4 regions of the Spongiactinospora sp. 9N601 genome follow, and region 2 is predicted to be linked to each of the others. Evidence: riboswitches for the same ligand, from Rfam matches in the RefSeq annotation. Region 2 holds a riboswitch; each other region holds the start of a gene.
The links. Region 2 has a riboswitch for cobalamin ahead of cobN (cobaltochelatase subunit CobN). Riboswitches for the same ligand answer to the same signal wherever they lie in the genome.

Region 1 (4,404 bases), on a different contig from region 2:
GCTTCCAGCGCCCGTCGACCCGGCGCAGGTGCAACCGATAGCTCACGACCTTGTGATCGGGGGCCTTGGCCGAGTCTCCGAGGTGGATGAGGGTCGCGGAGTCAGGGCCGTTGAACCGTTCGAAGGCCGTGCCGATCTCCCGGTACTGCCAGCTCCACCAGTCGGGCACCTGCGCGTCGGGGATCGCGGCCAACTCCCGCCACCACTGCTCGGCCCGCCCAGTCGTGCAGCGTCCGAAGAAGGTGGGACGCTCTTCCAGGCGGGGCCCGTTGATGAAGGCCTCGCTCTGGCAGCCGGCGGCATCGGCGACCATGGTCCGGATCTCGGTGGACGGCCAGGCGCCGGCCGGGACCGTGGTGCCGGACGGGGTGCTCCGCGCGTAATCCATCTTCCAGCCTCCGCCGGAGGGGACCATCTCCGCGAACAGCAGCGGGTCCTCCGACTTCACCACGGTTTCGTTCTGGGTGATGTAGCTGAGACCGATCACGATGATCGACACCCGCTGCGGCGACGCCCACAAGATTCCCGCGGCGGTCGCCCGTGCGGTCTGCTTCGCCTTCGCGGCCACCACCGCGCTCTTGGAATTGCCGATCAGATGCCAGTAGTCCTGCGCGGCCACCCCGGACAGGAGGGTCAGCGTACGCCGCGCTCCTGCGTCGTAGTCGGTGTGGTCGAGGCTGTACCACGCCTCGAAGGCCGTGCGCGCCGCGCCCAGCGCTACCAGGGAGTATCCCGGGGGCTCGTTGGCCGTGGCCGGCTTGGTGGCGGTCGCGGCGTTCGTGTTCGTCGTTCGCTCCGGCACTCGCGCCCACCAGACCGCGCCCGCCGCCAGAGCGACCGCCGTGACGATCGCGCCTCCCCCGAGCATCGCCCGCCGCCGCCATCTCCTGCGCGGTCTCGCCCGCTCCGCCGGGGCCATCGGTACGTCCGCCGCCGGCTCGGTCCGGGGCCCGGCGCCCAGGTCCATGATGGCCAGCGGGAGTTCGGACGCCGTGGGACGATCGGCGGCCTGCTTGGAAAGACAGCGTCCTACCAGAGAGCGGAGATGATCGGGAAGAGAGCCGAGGTCGGGCTGCTCGTGCAGCACACGGTGCAAAACCGCCGGAAGCGTGCCGGCCTCGAACGGGGAGCGGCCGGTGGCGGCGTAGACGATGGTCGCCCCCCAGGCGAAGATGTCGGCGGCGGGGCCGAACGCCTCGCCCCTGATCTGCTCGGGGGCCATGTACCGGGGGGTGCCCACGAGCGCGCTGGCCAGGGCGGCACCGTCATTGAGGACACGGGCGATGCCGAAGTCGATGACGCGTGGGCCGTCATGCCCCAACAGGACGTTCTGCGGTTTGAAATCGCGATGGACGATACCCGCGCGGTGGATCGCGATGAGGGCCGTGGCCGTCGCCACCGCGAGACGGTCCAGATCGGCTCCCACGAGAGGCCCGTTTTCGGCGACGAATGCATAAAGCGAACGGCCGGCGACATACTCGCTGACGATGTAAGGGGGGTCGGCCGTCACATCGGCATCGAGCACCTGCGCAGTGCAAAAGCTGGAGACGCGCCGCAGAACGGCGAACTCCCGCTCGAACAGACGGCGGGCATCGGAGCCGACCTCCGCCTTGATGACCTTCAAGGCCACCTGGGCGCCGTCCGGCGCGTCGGCCAGGTAGACGACACCCTGGCCGCCCGCGCCCAGCCGCCCCTTAACCACATAACGCCCAATGTGTCGCGGATCGCCTGGAAGCAGCCCATCAACACTCATCACCGCACAGGCTAATGGCCCTTCAACTCGGCGGCCAGGGTAACGACACGATCAGCGGAGCCGTCGTTGCGCCCTTTCGCACCCCACGTAGAAGTGCCCCAACCGGTGGTGACCGAGCGTTATAGCGAAAATGCACGACGGCGAGCAGCATGCACTTCCTTGATCCGTGTTGACGCGACCGGGGAGGCGGGATACGTTCCGGTTGACTTCACGATTGTTCAAGGGAAATCCGGTGAGATGCCGGTGCGGACGCGCCACTGTATCCGGGACGCAGATCCCGGGAGCCAGGTCGCTTGACGATCGTGACCTCGTGAGATGGGACGCGTGACCCTGAGGAGGCGCTAAATGAGTGGCTTGTCCACCCCGTCCAGCATTCCCTTTCCCCGGCTGCGCCCCTGGCTGGCGGCCGTACCTGTGCTCCTGCTCGTCGCGTACCTGGTCCTGATGGACAACGGCGCGGTCTCCCAGACCGGCGCGTTCCTGCACGAACTCATGCACGACGGGCGGCACCTGCTCGGCGTGCCCTGCCACTAGGGGCCGAGTGTGGTACGCACTTTGCTGGTCAGGGGCCTGCTCGTGGGGCTGCTGGCCGGACTTGTCACGGGCGGCTTCGCCTTCGCATTCGGGGAACCGCGGGTGGACGACGCCATCGCCCTGGAGGAGGCCGCCGCGCGGGCCGCGGTTCCTGAGCACGCCGAGGAGGCCGAACACGGCCACGGCGAGGAGGCCGTGGTCGGCAGGCCCGCGCAGAAGGCCGGTCTCTTCCTGGCCACCGGCCTCTACGGGCTCGCCGTGGGCGGCATCTTCGCGCTGGTGTTCGCGGGTCTTCGCGGACGAGTCGGGCGAGCTGGGCGAGCTGGTCGGGGCGGGCCGGTCGGGCCGACGTCCGATGGACGGCTCGCACTGGTCATGGCCGGGACGGCGTTCGCCGCGATCATCCTCGTGCCGTTCGTGAAATATCCCGCAAATCCCCCCGCCGTGGGTGATCCGGCGACCATCAACAGCCGCACCCTGCTCTATGTGGTGATGATCCTCGTCGGCCTGGCGGCCACCGTGATCGCCGTGGTCACCGCCCGCCGGGTCACCGGGGATCCGTGGGCTCGTCGGGTGGCGGCGCTCGTCGCGTTCCTCGTGCCGGTGGTGGCCGCATGGTGGTTGCTGCCCACGGTCGACGAGGTGCCCGAGGGCTTCCCGGCCACGCTGCTGTGGGAGTTCCGGCTCGCCTCGATCGGCACCCAGCTCGTCTTCTGGACGGCGTTCGGCGTGCTGTTCGGCTGGCTGAGCGACCGGGCGGCGAGGCGTACCATCGCGCCCGCTCCGGCCGCCGCGGCACCGAGCTGAACCCTGGGGTGCTCTTCGTCCGGCACGCCACGACGCCGGGGATGCGGGCGGCCCGCTTCCCCGGTGATGAGGACGCGGACGCGGCCGGTCTGGCCAAGGCCGCCTCGCTGCGCTTCACGACGACCTCCCTGGTGTGGTCGGCGCCCGGCAAAGCCGCCCGGCAGACCGCCCGTGCCATGGGACTGCAGGCGCTCCCCGCTGCCGCCCTCAGGGAGGCCGACTACGGCCGATGGCGCGGCCTTGCCTATGACCAGGTCGCGCAGGAGGAGCCGCAGGCGCTGATGAGCTGGCTCACCGACCCCGCCGCCGCTCCGCACGGCGGCGAGTCCCTGGCCGTGCACGCGTCGCGGGTGGCCGGCTGGCTCGACTCCGTACGAGAGGAGCCGGAACAGGTCGCCATCTGTGACGCCGGCACCATCAGAGCGGCGCTCGGCCACGCCCTGGGGGCGGATCCGCTCAGCACCGCCCGCATCGACCTCGCTCCGCTGTCCATCACCGGGCTCACCGCGACACCGAGCGGCTGGCGGATCGCCTATGTCAACCGGAGGCTTTGAGCGGGGCCGGCCGCTCAGGCGGTGTGTACGTCAGTCGTCGCGCCCGATGATGGCGGTGACGCGGATCTCGACGCGCATCTTCGGGGCGCCGAGGGCGGGAACACCGGTCTCGGTCCAGATGGGTGCGCGGTCGCCGATGCGAACCGCCTGGTAGTAGTGCATGTTGGCGAGCTGTGTCTCGCCGTACCCGGGAGTGGCGAAGAACTCCGGCCTGCTCATGGTGATCCCTTCAGACGGGTGATCCTGATCACTTGCCATCGGACTTCTCCACCTGGCCGAGGAAGTCGAGCAGGCGGGGCAGGACGACGTCCGGCGCTTCCAGAATGGGGCTGTGACCGATCTTCTCAAGGCGCCACAAGGTGGCGTTCGGCAGGTGCTCGGCCATTTCGTTCTGCCACGGGACCGGACGCGGCTTGTCCTCCTCGCCGGAGACGATGAAGACGGGGACGCTGATCTGCGGAAGCAGATGAACGGCGGTGCCGCGTTCGATGACACCCGCCATGGCGGGGCGCAGGGTCTTCGGGACCTCAGCGATCCGTGACTCCCACCGCTTGACGATGTCCTGCCTGGCGGGGTCGTTACGGGTCGTTACACCGAACATGATCTCCATGGTCTCCTGGAGCACGTCACCGACGAACCCCTGCCGGCCGACGTTGTCGACCCACTCCCGGAAGACCACCAGTTGATCGGCGGGCTCGGAGCAGGCGGACGAGCCGAGGACGATCATCGACTTGACCAGTGCGGGCCGGGCCACCG
Region 2 (4,404 bases):
CCTCGGTCGCGGCGAAGGCCAGCACGCGCATCACCTCGGCGGGAAGTCCGGCGGCGACCTCGGCCGCCGCCTCCGGCCGCCAGCCGCGTTCGTCCATGCCGCTGACCAGGGCGCGCGCGGTCGCCTCGGCGTCGTCCACGGCGGCCAGCCCGGCCGTACCGTCCTCGGCCAGGCCCAGCGCCTCGCGCAGGCCGGGCAGGCTCTCCCGGCCGGACCACATCTGCCGGGCCCGCAGCATGGCCAGCACCAGATCGATCCGCTGCTCCCCGGCCGGGGCCTCGCCGAGCACGTGCAGGCCGTCACGGATCTGCGCGTCCTTGACCTCGCACAGCCAGCCGTCCACGTGCAGGATGAAGTCGTCGAACTCGCTGTCGTGCGGCCGGTCGTCCAGCCCGAGGTCGTGGTCGAGCCGGGCGGCCTGGATCAGCGTCCAGATCTGCGCGCGGATGGCGGGCAGTTTGGCGGGGTCCATCGCGGCGATCGTGGCGTGCTCGTCCAGCAGTTGCTCCAGCCGGGCGATGTCGCCGTAGGTGTCGGCGCGGGCCATCGGCGGCACCAGGTGGTCCACCAGTACGGCGTGCGCCCGCCGCTTGGCCTGGGTGCCCTCCCCCGGGTCGTTCACCAGGAACGGGTAGACCAGCGGCAGATCGCCGATCGCGGCGTCGGTGCCGCAGGCGGCCGACATGCCGGCGGCCTTGCCCGGCAGCCACTCCAGGTTGCCGTGCTTGCCCACATGCACCATCGCGTGCGCGCCGAACTCCGCCGACAGCCACCGGTACGCGGCCAGGTAGTGGTGGCTGGGCGGCAGGTCGGGGTCGTGGTAGATGGCGATCGGGTTCTCCCCGAACCCGCGCGGCGGCTGGACCATCACCACCACGTTCCCGGCGCGCAGCGCGGCGAGCACGATGTCCCCTTCGTGGACGAACAGCTCGCCGGGCGGCGGTCCCCAGTGCCGCTCGATGGCCTCCCGCAGGTCGCCGGGCAGGGTGCGGTACCAGGTCTCGTAGACGGCGGCGGGGATGCGGACCGGGTTGCCCGCCAGGTGTTCCTCGGTGAGCCAGTCGGGGTCCTGGCCACCGGCCGCGATCAGCGCGTGGATCAGCGCGTCGCCGTCCTGCTCGGCCACGCCGGGGAAGCCTTCGCCCAGGTCGTAGCCCGCTTCGGCCATCCTGGCGAGCAGCCGCACGGTGCTCCTGGGGGTGTCCAGGCCGACCGCGTTGCCGATCCGGGAGTGCTTGGTGGGGTAGGCGGACAGCATCACCACGATCCGCCGCCCGGCGGGCGGGGTGTGCCGGAGCAGGCCGTGCCGTACGGCGATGCCCGCCACCCGCGCGGCCCGCTCGGGGTCGGCGACGTAGACGGTCAGGCCGTCCCGGTCGATCTCCTTGAACGAGAAGGGCACGGTGATGATCCGGCCGTCGAACTCCGGGATCGCCACCTGCGAGGCCGCGTCCAGCGGGGACAGGCCGTCGTCGTTGTCCTCCCAGGCCCGGCGGGTGGAGGTCAGGCAGAGCCCTTGCAGGATCGGTACGTCCAGGGCGGCCAGCGCACCGACGTCCCATGCCTCGTCGTCGCCGCCCGCGCCCGCCGTGGCCGGGCGGGAGCCGCCCGCCGCCAGGACGGTGACCACGAGCGCGTCGGCGGCGCGCAAGGTGTCGATCAGTTCGGGCTCGGCGGTGCGCAGCGAGGAGCAGAAGATCGGCATGGCCTGGCCGCCGGCGTCCTCGATGGCGGTGGCCAGGGCCTCGACGAATCCGGTGTTCCCGGCCATGTGGTGGGCGCGGTAGTACAGGACGCCGATCACGGGGCCGCTCTTGGACCGGGCAACGCGCTCCAAAAGGCCCCAGGTGGGAGCGGGGGCGGGCGGGGCGAATCCGTGGCCGGTCAGCAGCACGGTGTCAGACAGGAAGGCGTGCAGTTCGGCCAGGTTGGCCGGGCCGCCGTGGGCCAGGTAGGCGTGCGCCTCGGCGCAGACGCCGCCGCTGACGGTGGAGAGTTCCATGAGTTCGGCGTCGGGGGCCTGCTCGCCGCCGAGTACGACGACCGGGCGCGGCCCGGCGAGCAGGGCATCCAGCCCTTCCTCCCAGGCCCGCCGCCCGCCGAGCAGGCGGACCACGACGAGGTCGGTGCCCTCCAGCAGCGCGGGCAGGTCGTCCGGGGTCAGCCTGGCCGGGTTGCCCAGCCGGTAGGCCGCGCCACCGGCGCGGGCGCTGAGCAGGTCGGTGTCAGAGGTCGAGAGCAGCAGAACGGTACGGCTGTCGCCAGGCACAGCACGGTCCTCCCTCGGGGTCCTCGCCCCGGTAGCGGGTGTCGCGACGGCAGGAGTCTCCTGGCTCCCGGATCAGCGCTCACCCCGGCCTTCCCACCCGTCGCCGGGCAGTGGCCTTGCGGTTGGGGGTCGCTCCCCGGTCACAGTGGCGGGACCGCGCCGGTTTCACACCGGCTTCCTCCCATTGCCATCGCCTACCGGAAGCCTACGACAGAAGTGGCGTTACCATCCAGATCGTGTCCAAAGCCGACTTTTCTGGCCGCATGCGGCCGGATGCGTGTCCGGGGGCGCTCCAGGTGCACGAGGCGGCCGACGGGCCGCTCGCCCGGGTGCGCCTGCCCGGCGGTGCCATCACGTCCGCCCAGCTCAGCGAGCTGGCGGACGGCGCGGCGGAGCTGGGCGCGGGGGTGATCGAGCTGACCTCCCGGGCCAACGTCCAGGTACGCGGGCTGCGCTCCCCCGCCGCCTTCGCCGAAAAGATCGCCGCCGCCGGCCTGCTGCCGTCGGCGGCCCACGAACGGGTGCGCAACATCGTGGCCTCCCCGCTCGGCGGCCGTCGGACCGGGCTGGACACCCAGCCCGTGGTGGCGGCCCTTGATCGGGAGCTGTGCGCGGTGCCGGAACTGGCGTCCCTGCCGGGCCGCTTCCTGTTCGCGGTGGACGACGGCACCGGAGACGTCCTGAACCTCGGCGCGGACATCGCCTGGAACGGGCGGTTGCTGCTGGCGGGCATGGACGCGGGGCTCACCGCCACCATGGAGGAAGCGCCCGGCCTCATGATCGCCGCCGCCCGCGCGTTCCTGGCCGAACGCACCGACTCCTGGCGCATCGCCGAACTCCCCGACGGCCCGGCCCGCATCGCCCGCCACCTCGGCGGCACGGCGGGGGACTCGCCGGCCGCACCGGAGGGCCGGGAACTCCGGGCCGGACGGATCATCCAACGTGACGGACGGGTGGCGCTGTCGGCGGTCGTACCGCTGGGACGGCTGACGGCCGCCCAGGCGCGGGTGATCACCGGTACGGTACGCCTCACGCCCTGGCGGACCATTGTGCTGCTCGACCTGGACCCCGCCGAGGCCGGCCAGGTCGAACAAGAACTCAACCGGGCCGGCCTGGTCACCGACCCCGCCTCACCGTGGAACGGCGTGAGCGCCTGCACCGGCAGGCCCGGGTGCGCGAAGGCGCTGGCCGACGTGCGGGAGGACGCCCGCCGCTGGGTCGGTACGCTGGCCGCCCCCGCCCCTGCCCCCGTCCACTGGTCCGGCTGTGAACGCCGGTGCGGACTCCCCCGCGGCCGGGTCGTCCAGATGACCGCCACCCCGGCCGGCTACCACGAGAGGACCCCGTGACCGACTACCTGCGCGACGGAGCCGAGATCTACCGGCGTTCGTTCGCGACCATCCGCGCCGAGACCGACCTCACCGGCGTCCCGCCCGAGATCGCCCAGGTGGCGGTACGGATGATCCACGCCTGCGGGATGACCGACCTGGTCACCGACCTGGCCTGGTCCCCCCACGTGGTGACGAAGGCCCGCAAGGCACTACAGCAGGGCGCGCCCGTGCTGTGCGACGCGCGGATGGTCGCCTCCGGCGTGACCAGGAGCAGGCTCCCCGCCGCCAACGACGTGGTCTGCACCCTCGCCGACCCCGCCGTGCCCGCGCTCGCCGACAAGCTGGGCACCACCCGCAGCGCCGCCGCCCTCGAACTGTGGCGGGACCGCCTGCCCGGTTCGGTGGTGGCCATCGGCAACGCGCCGACCGCCCTGTTCCGGCTGCTCGAACTCGTCACCGAGGGCGCGGGCAGGCCCGCCGCCGTGCTCGGCATCCCGGTCGGCTTCATCGGCGCGGCCGAGTCCAAGCGCGCGCTCGCCGAGAGCGACCTGGACCACCTGGTGGTACACGGCCGCCGCGGCGGCAGCGCGATGACCGCGGCGGCGATCAACGCCATCGCCTGCGAGAAGGAGTGAGCGGGTTGACCGGACGTCTGTACGGGGTCGGGCTCGGTCCCGGGGACCCCGAGCTGATCACCATCAGAGCGGCCAGGCTGATCGGCGAGGCCGACGTGATCGCGTACCACGCGGCCCGGCACGGCCGCAGCATCGCCCGCTCGATCGCGCTGCCGTACCTGCGCGAAGG
Region 3 (4,404 bases), on a different contig from region 2:
ACACCGCCCGGTCCACCACCGTGGTGAACAGCCGGGCCGGACGTTCGCGGGCCGCGGGGTCCACCTCGTCCTGGCACTGCACGGCATGGTAGAGACCCAGGGCCCGGGAGGTGAGGGCCGGTCCGGCGGCGTCGGCGAGCGCGCCGAGCAGTTCGTCCCGGCCGCCGGCGAGGGCGTCGATGATCGTGGGCGCGACCGGGACGAAGTCCACCTCGTGCAGCGCCTCGGCGAGGATGGTCATGATGTCCTCACCGGTCAGCCGTACCGTGAGCGGGCCGCCGGTGAGCGGGTCGGTGGTGACCACGCTCGCGGGACGCGCGTCGTACCGGGCGACCATCGCGGCGAACCGCCCCGGCAGGTCCGCCCATGTGGAGGACGCGCCGGGGCCGAGGCCGCGCAGGGTCGCGTCCAGGTTGGCCTGCGCGTCGCCGTACCAGTCCACCTCGGCGGGCAGGAACGAGTCCAGCACCACCGACCGCACCCCTTCGGGATCGGCCGCCGCGGCGGCCAGCATGGAGCGGGTGGAGTAGCTGACCCCGAACAGGTTCCACTTCGGGTAGCCGAGTGCGCGGCGCAGGCCGGCCACGTCGGCGGCGATCTCAGCCGTGGTGTATCCGCGCAGGTCCACCCCCTGACGGGCCAGCCGCTCCCGGCAGGCGTTCGCGCCCCGCGCGATCCCGGCCGTCTCCGCCCGCATCGGCCCGGGCCCGGCGAGCGCGTCGAGCACGCCCCGAGCGATCTCCGGGCAGTCCAGCGCGGGCTCGGACCACCGGCTGCCCCGCTGCTCGATCACCACCACGTCGCGGTCGCGCCCCAGGATCATCTCCGACAGATATCCGGTGAGCTGGATCGATCCAGACCCGGGCCCGCCGCTGGTGTAGACGATGGGGTCGGGCTTGCGATCGGAGGCGGCCGATCGGTGTACCGCGAACCCGACCTTGATCGTCCGGCTCCCGGGCACGTCCCGCCGTTCGGGCACGATCAGAAAGCCGCATCGCGTACCGGCGGGCATCTGAACCGGGCACGCCCGGTCCTCGATCGCGGGCGCGGGCGCGGCGGACGCGGGCGTGGGCGCGGCGGCGACGAACATGATGGCCATGAGCAGGGGGGCGATCAGGGCCCGTGGGGAGATCACAACGCCCCAGGCTAGCGATCGGCCCCCCGGAACGGCGACGCTCCGGCGGCCTGACGCCGGGTGCGTGGTGGAATGACCGGTTTCGTGGGATGATGATGGAAAGGCGAGCGTGGACGAGGAAGCCGGTGTGAATCCGGCGCGGTCCCGCCACTGTGATCGGCGAGCGAGTTCCCACGACGCCACTGCCCCCGCCCGGGGTGGGAAGGCGGGGACGAGCTTCGACCCGAAAGCCAGGAGACTCACGCGGTCGCCTCCTCGATGAACTGGGGCGGATCTCCCCGGAGAGGAGTGGCCGGATGGCCGCTGGGCCGACGGGCGCGCCGCGTGGCGGTGGCGTGCCCTTAACGAGCCCGCGTCCGCCCGGCGGCGACCGGCGTAGTCCGCAGGGTCGTCTCTCTGATCCCGGTGGTTCTGTCCCGCTGCGCAGATTCCGGGAGAGGAACCCTCCATGCCGGGCAGACGTCCCAAGTCCCTGCCACTCGCCCTGTTCGCCGCCTGCGCCGTGCTGCTGGCCGGCTGCGGGGGCGCGCCCGCCGAGGTCGGGGAGGCCGCGCGGGCCCCGGTACCGGCCGGATTCCCGATTACCGTCGACAACTGCGGCGTGCGGACGACCTACGAGCGCCCGCCCCGGCGGGCGGTGTCGCTGAACCAGCACGCCACGGAGGTGCTGCTGGCCCTCGGGCTCGCGCAGTCCATGATCGGCACCGGCTACCTGGACGACCGGGTCCTGCCCGAGTACCAGGCCGCGTACGACGGCGTGAAGGTGCTGTCGGAGAAGTACCCGTCGTTCGAGGCGTTGCTGACCGAAGAGCCCGACTTCGTGTACGGCGGCTTCGCCAGCACCTTCGACGAGAAGGAGGGCCGCGCCAGGAACGCCCTGGCCAAGGCGGGCATCGACACCTACCTCAACATCGAGGAGTGCGCCACCGGCCCGGTGACCATGGCCATGATGGACCAGGAGATCCGCAACGTGGCCCGGATCTTCGGCGTGTCCGGCCGGGCGGAGCCGCTGATCACCCGGCTGCACGCGACCCTCGACGGGGTGAAGGGCAGGCTGGCCGGGGTCGCCCCGGTCAAGCTGTTCGTCTACGACAGCGGCGACAAGACCGCCTTCACGGCGGGCGGGCGCGGCGTCGGCAACGAGATCGTCGAACTGGCCGGAGCCGAGAACGTGTTCTCGGATGTCGGCAAGGCGTGGGGCGACGTGTCGTTCGAGCAGGTGGCCGAGCGCGCGCCGGACTGGATCGTGATCTACGACTACGGCGAGCAGCCGGTGGCCGACAAGAAGCGGTTCCTGCTGTCGAACCCGGCGCTGGCGGACGTTCCGGCGATCAAGGCGCGGCGCTTCGCGGTGCTGCCGCTGTCGTCGGTGGTGCTCGGGGTGCGCGCGCCCGCGGCCGTCGAGTCGCTGGCCCGCCAGATCCACCCCGAACGGTTCCGGTGACCCCCCGCACCGCGCTGGCCGGCCGGGCGGAGGCCGGGCCGCTTGCCGAGCCCGCCCGGCTGCCCGGACGCCGTCCCGGTCTGCCGTATCCGCTGGTGATCGGCCTGCTGGCGGCGCTGCTGTGCGCGGCGGTCACGGCCGGGATCGCGGCCGGGTCGATCCCGCTGCCCCCGGGGCAGGTGTGGGGCATCCTGGCCCACCGGATCCACCCCGCACTGGCCGACCCGTCCTGGTCGGCGGTCCGGGAGACCATCGTGATGGACGTACGGCTGCCGCGCGTGCTGCTCTGCGCGGTGGTCGGGGCGGGCCTTTCGGTGTGCGGGATGGCGTTGCAGGCCCTGGTCCGCAACCCGCTGGCCGATCCGATGCTGCTCGGCGTCTCCTCGGGGGCCACCGTCGGGGCGGTGTGCGTGGTGGTGTTCGGCCTGACCGTCTTCGGGGCGTTCTCGCTGCCGGTCGCCGCGTTCGCCGGGGCGCTGGCCGCGCTGGTGGCGGTCTACTTCCTGGCCAGGTCGGGCGGCCGGATGACCACGATACGGCTGGTGCTGGCGGGGGTGGCCACGGCCGAGGTGCTGTCGGCGGTGGCCGGGTTCCTGGTGGTGACCTCCAGCGATCCGCACAAGACGCAGTCGGCGCTGCGCTGGATGCTGGGCGGGCTGGCGGGCACGACCTGGCCGGTGGTGTGGGCGCCGGCCGGGGCCGTCGTACTGGGCACCGCCGTACTGCTGGGCGTCTCCCGGCCGCTGAACCTGCTGCTGGCCGGGGAGGAGGCCGCCACCGCGCTGGGGCTGGACGTACACCGGTTCAGGGCGGCGCTGTTCGTGCTGGTGGCCATCATGATCGGGACGATCGTCGCGGTCAGCGGGTCGATCGGCTTCGTCGGGCTGATCATGCCGCACGTGGTGCGGCTGCTGATCGGGGCCGACCACCGGCGGGCGCTGCCGGCCACGGCGCTGCTCGGGGCGTCGTTCCTGATCGCGGGCGACCTGTTCGCGCGGACGCTGATCACGCCTGAGGAGATCCCTGTCGGGATCATCACGGCCCTGGTCGGCGGGCCGTTCTTCCTGTGGCTGATGCGGAGGCGGTCGAGATGACGGCGCGGGCGGCGGCGCTGGCCGTACAGGACGTGTGGGTGCGCGCGGGCGGCCGGGACCTCGTGCGCGGGGTGACGCTGGACGTCGCGCCCGGCGAGGTGGTGGGGCTGGCCGGGCCGAACGGCGCGGGCAAGACCACCTTGCTGCGCACCCTCTACCGGGCCCGCCGGCCGTCCTCCGGGCGGGTGCTGCTGGACGGGCAGGACGTGTGGCGAATGCCCGGCCACTGGCTGGCCCGCCGGATGGCGGCGGTGCTCCAGGAGACGGCCGGCGACTTCGACCTGACCGTCTACGACGTCGTGGCCATGGGCCGCACCCCGCACAAACGCGCCTTCGACGGCGACGACGCCGCCGACCGGGCGATCATCGCCGCGGCGCTCGACCGGCTGGACGTGACCGGGCTGGCGTACGCGCCCTTCGACCGGCTGTCCGGCGGGGAGAAGCAGCGGGTGCTGATCGCGCGGGCGCTGGCCCAGCAGCCCGGGACGATGGTGCTGGACGAACCGACCAACCACCTGGACCTGCGCCACCAGCTCGACGCGCTGGAGCTGGTACGCGGGCTCGGGGTCACCGCCGTGGTCGCGCTGCACGACCTCAACCTGGCCGCCGCGTTCTGCGACCGGATCTGCGTGCTGGACGCGGGCGCGGTCGTGGCGGTCGGCGCGCCCCGCGAGGTGCTGACGCCCGCCCTGTTCGCCGACGTCTACCGGGTGGACGCGGACGTCGCCGCG
Region 4 (4,404 bases), on a different contig from region 2:
GACACCGCCGCCCACACCGTCACCGCGACCATCGCCGTCGGCGATGAACCCCGCGGGGTCCTGGTCACCCCGGACAGCCGTACCGTCTACGTCAGCAACACCCTCGGCGGCACCGTCTCGGTCATCAACGCCCGCCGCAACACCGTCACCGCGACCATCACCGTGGGCACCAACCCACGCGGCCTGGCCCTGCACACCGGCAACCGCATCGCCTATGTCGCCAACTCCGGCTCCGACACCGTGAACATCTTCGACACCCGCACCAACACCGTGCTGGGGGAGGTCGCCGTCGGCGACGACCCGCGCTACACCGCCTCCGGCCCCGGCGGCAGGTTCCTGTACCTCACCAACACCGGCTCCCACAGCGTCTCGGTGCTCACCCTGGCCCACTGACCCGGCCCACAGCCCGCGCGGGACCACACCTCCCGCGCGGGGGGCCGCGGGCTGGAACAGTTCGACCAGGTTGCCGGCGGGGCCGGTCACCACATCGCTGCGCAGCGGCGGGCCCGCCTGCCGTAGCCGGGTGATCATCGACGATCGGATGGATGCGGTTACGGCCGGCGACGGCGGGCGTGGCGCGGGCACCGGAGCCGGCGGGCCCGGACAGCGGCAGCCGCACGGGAGGCGTACGTTGAGCTAGGGACCTTGGTCCCTACCCCCGCCTCCGCCCGCGAAGGGGCGAAGGGAGGGTCGAGGCATGGACACCGTCGCGACGAGCGATCCCACGGGCCGCCTGCCGATGATCATACTGCGCACGCGGCGCACCGGGCCATGCCGCGGGATCGGATGCCGCCGCCACGGGCACGACAATCCGCACGTACGCGGGTACTAGAAGGGGGGGACCACCACCACGCCGTTGGACATGGCGATGCTCAACGACATCGACTGCGGGCCCGCGACCACGGCGAGGACCCGGCCTGGGTCCGGGACCTGGACCTGGCCCGCGTTGAAAGGGGGATGACCATGGATGAGACGCTGACCGCCGGGCAGGTGATGAGCCGGGCCCTGGTGATCGTCCGGCCGGAGGAGTCCCCGCTGATGGCCTGGGAACTGATGCGCCGGGCGGGCATCCACCACCTGCCGGTGGTGAACGAGCACGGCCTGCTGCTGGGCATCCTCACCAAGGAGGACCTGGCGGCGTCCTGGACGGGCGGGCCGGAGGCGCAGTCCCGCACACCGCTGCGCCGGTTGCTGACCGGGCGGCGCATCCCCCACGTCCGCCAGGACGCGTCCCTGCCGCACGTCGCGACGGTGATGCGGGACGCGGGCTGCGACGCCGTACCGGTCATGGCGGCGGGCGGAGCCTTCATCGGCATGATCACGACCGTCGATGTCCTGGACGCCGTGGCCGGGCGAACACGACCGGCGGAGGACGCGGCGGAGATGGTCACGGGCATGTTCCGGCTGGAGCCGGTACTGCCCGTGGCCGCAAGGGCCTGACCGGAGGCGGGCTCCGGGGCCGAACTCGGGGCCCCTGGGCGGCGGTGCGGGTCGTCACGGTACGGTACTGCTCGGCGAACTGTTGCGAGGTGCCTCGCGATCGCGAGGAGAATCGGGAAGCCGGTGTGATTCCGGCACGGGCCCGCCGCGGTGACCGGGAAGTCGCCGCCCAGGTGCGAAGCACGGCCACTGGCCCGTAAGGGCCGGGAAGGCGGGCGGTCAGGCGTTGATCCGGGAGTCCGAAGACCGGCCTCGCGCCCACCGCCCCCTCTGATGGGGGCCATGCAGCGGGAGCCTGCCCATGAACAGCCATCTGTACGACGTCATCCACCGCCGCCGCGACGTGCGCGGCCAGTTCACCGGCGCGCCCGTGCCGCAGGAGGTGCTGCACCGCGTGCTGACGGCGGCGCACGCCGCCCCCAGCGTCGGACTGTCCCAGCCGTGGGACTTCATCGTGGTACGCGACACCGCGATCCGCGCCGCCTTCCACGAACATGTCCAGCACGAACGGGCCGCCTACGCCGCCACCCTCGACGCCGAGGCCGCCCGGCGGTTCGCCCACATCAAGATCGACGGGGTGCGCGAGTCGACGCTGTCCATCGTGGTCACCTATGACCAGGGCAGAGGCGGCCCCGCCGTGCTGGGCCGCCATGCCATCGCCGACGCCGGCCTGTACTCGGTGTGCCTGGCCATCCAGAACCTCTGGCTGGCCGCCACCGCCGAAGGGCTCGGTGTGGGGTGGGTGTCGTTCTATCGCGAGCCCTTCGTGCGGGACCTGCTCGGCATCCCCGCCGAGGTCCGCCCGGTCGCCTGGCTGTGCCTCGGCCCCGTCACCCACCTCGAAGGCGACCCCGACCTGGAACGACACGGCTGGCGCCACCGCCGCCCACTTCAGGCCGCCGTCCATCACGACCGCTGGGGAGCTCAGTAGGAATCGTCCGTCATCCACTCACCGGGCATTTCCGTACGGATCCGGGCGAGTGCGTCAGCGGTCCGGGCGCGGACCCAGATCCAGGTCCGGGCGTCGTCGCGGTGAGGTCTTCGAGTTCGGTGACGGCTCGGTCGGTCGCCGTTTCGGCGGCGATCTCGGCGGCCAGGCGCCGCGCCTGGCGCTGGTAGGACGGGTCGTGCAGGACCCGGCCGACCGCGCGGGCGATGGTGCCGGGTGAGGCGCTCCTGCGTAGGGTGATCCCTGCTCCGGCGAGGGCGACGCGCAGGGCCACCTCGCCCTGGTCGCGCCCGAGCGGTACGCACACCATGGGCACACCCGCCGCCAGGGACTTGACGGCCGTCCCGTGGCCGGCGTGCGTGATCGTCACAGCGGCGTGGCGGAGCACGGCGTTGTGCGGGGCGACCGAGGTGACCAGGACGTTGCCGGGCGCGTGGACCGTTGCCTGGTCCACTGCCGGGCCGGTGGTCAGCAGCCCGCGTACCGGCAGCCGGCCGAGGGCGCCGGCGATGCGCTGGAGCAGCTCGCGCTGGTTCATGAACGTCGAACTCAGGCTGACCAGCACCAGTGGGGTCTCCCCCTCGGGCAGTCGCAGTTCCCCGACCCACGCGGGGTCGTCGAGCCGCGGCCCGACGTGGCGGACGTAGGGCGGGAACCGCCGGCCAGGGTAGTCCAGCGCCCGCGGCGACAGTACGAGGAACCGGTCGACGCGGCCGAACGCGTCGATGACCGAATCGACGGGCGGGAGACCGTTGGCGGCACGGGCGGCGTTGAGCGCGGGCAGTCCCTTGGCCCACGGCTTGGTGATCATCTCTGTCAGGAGCCGATCGCGCAGCCGCCCCAGGACACCGGTGGCGGGCCTGAGCCCGGGACCGAACGGCGGCGCGCCCGGGGCGGGGAAGGGGTAAAGGGTCGTCCCCAGCGCGGCCACCGGGATTCCGGCCGCTTCGCCCGCCGTGATCGCACCGAGCAGCGAGAAGTCGGTGACCAGTACGTCAGCCGGATGCGCGCGCAGCTCGGCCAGGGTGTCGCGGGCGAAGTCCGCCGCGGGGCCGCAGACCAAACGGTCACGGAGCCGGGCGAATGCGCCCATCGGCGTGCGGGCCTCGAAGTCCTTGAGGAGGTCGCCGGCCGGGTCGGTGGTGTCGCCCTGGGGCGCCGTCGTCCAGGTGATCGGCTCCGCGCCGGTGGCGGCCACCTCGTCGTGCAGCGACCTGTCGCCCAGCACCCGGACGCCGTGGCCGCGCTCGCGCAGCGCGCGGGCGACCGAGAGGGTGGGCGGCACGGCTCCGCCGCCGGCCCAGGTGGCGAACAGGAAGTTCTTACGCATAGTTTCTCTTTCGGGGGTCGATCGACGTCAGCAGGTCGCACATGGCGCGTTCGGCGTCCTCGCGAGACAGGCCGAGGTCGTGCCGCCACAGTTTCCACAGGTAGATGTCGGTGGCGGCGTGGTGCAGGTTCAGCGCGTGCTCGCGGTCGGGACCCGGGGCCGGGAGGCGGTCGGCGAAGACCTGTTCCAGCCAGGCCCGATGCTGGGCGCGGGCATGGGCGGCCGCCCGGCCCGCCACCGGGACGCGGTCCATCTGCGCGGTCCACAGGACGTTGGCGGCGCCGTGCCGCTCGTAGTCGGCGAAGAGCACGGTCACGATCGCCGCCACGTCGCCGGTGGGCGCCTGGCGGGCGACCGCCGTCTGCGAGGCCACCCACTCGGCGACGGCGTCGGCCAGCCCGTCCTTGCCTCCGAAGTGGTTGACGATCGTCTGTACCGACACCCCCGCCTCATCGGCGATGTGCTGCAACGTGACGTCGTCGAACCACTGGCGCATCCACAGCGTGGCCGCCGCCTCCAGCACACGCGTACGCGTGACTTCCATGGCCGCCGAACGGGCGCTCATGCGGTACGGCCGCCTGGTCCCACTTTCCATAGAGTCATCACTACATTCAATTGGGTTGGAAGTCAAGTGAAAGTCTGCGACCTCACACCGGCGCTTTGGACGCCAGCCTCGGCGCCACTG

Region 1: it holds a riboswitch for cobalamin, as region 2 does, so the genes downstream of both, ACH34R_RS17275 (CbtB-domain containing protein) here and cobN (cobaltochelatase subunit CobN) in region 2, are expected to answer to the same signal.
Region 3: it holds a riboswitch for cobalamin, as region 2 does, so the genes downstream of both, ACH34R_RS35755 (ABC transporter substrate-binding protein) here and cobN (cobaltochelatase subunit CobN) in region 2, are expected to answer to the same signal.
Region 4: it holds a riboswitch for cobalamin, as region 2 does, so the genes downstream of both, bluB (5,6-dimethylbenzimidazole synthase) here and cobN (cobaltochelatase subunit CobN) in region 2, are expected to answer to the same signal.

The regions. Positions count from the first base shown of each region.
Region 1 is NZ_JBIRBB010000006.1:481,743-486,146, forward strand. Features, by position in the region: gene ACH34R_RS17270 (serine/threonine-protein kinase) at 1-1,702, opposite strand, end outside; cobalamin riboswitch at 1,936-2,065, shown strand; gene ACH34R_RS17275 (CbtB-domain containing protein) at 2,099-2,287, shown strand; gene ACH34R_RS17280 (CbtA family protein) at 2,297-3,094, shown strand; gene ACH34R_RS17285 (histidine phosphatase family protein) at 3,103-3,648, shown strand; gene ACH34R_RS17290 (hypothetical protein) at 3,679-3,867, opposite strand; gene ACH34R_RS17295 (alpha/beta fold hydrolase) at 3,896-4,404, opposite strand, start outside.
Region 2 is NZ_JBIRBB010000004.1:436,824-441,227, reverse strand. Features, by position in the region: gene cobN (cobaltochelatase subunit CobN) at 1-2,269, opposite strand, end outside; cobalamin riboswitch at 2,304-2,493, opposite strand; gene ACH34R_RS11835 (precorrin-3B synthase) at 2,506-3,618, shown strand; gene ACH34R_RS11830 (precorrin-8X methylmutase) at 3,615-4,235, shown strand; gene cobJ (precorrin-3B C(17)-methyltransferase) at 4,241-4,404, shown strand, end outside.
Region 3 is NZ_JBIRBB010000019.1:106,302-110,705, forward strand. Features, by position in the region: gene ACH34R_RS35750 (alpha/beta hydrolase) at 1-1,135, opposite strand, end outside; cobalamin riboswitch at 1,203-1,397, shown strand; gene ACH34R_RS35755 (ABC transporter substrate-binding protein) at 1,584-2,579, shown strand; gene ACH34R_RS35760 (FecCD family ABC transporter permease) at 2,576-3,673, shown strand; gene ACH34R_RS35765 (ABC transporter ATP-binding protein) at 3,670-4,404, shown strand, end outside.
Region 4 is NZ_JBIRBB010000008.1:307,822-312,225, forward strand. Features, by position in the region: gene ACH34R_RS21365 (beta-propeller fold lactonase family protein) at 1-393, shown strand, start outside; gene ACH34R_RS21370 (HPP family protein) at 964-1,440, shown strand; cobalamin riboswitch at 1,511-1,710, shown strand; gene bluB (5,6-dimethylbenzimidazole synthase) at 1,742-2,371, shown strand; gene ACH34R_RS21380 (glycosyltransferase) at 2,382-3,719, opposite strand; gene ACH34R_RS21385 (TetR family transcriptional regulator) at 3,712-4,404, opposite strand, start outside.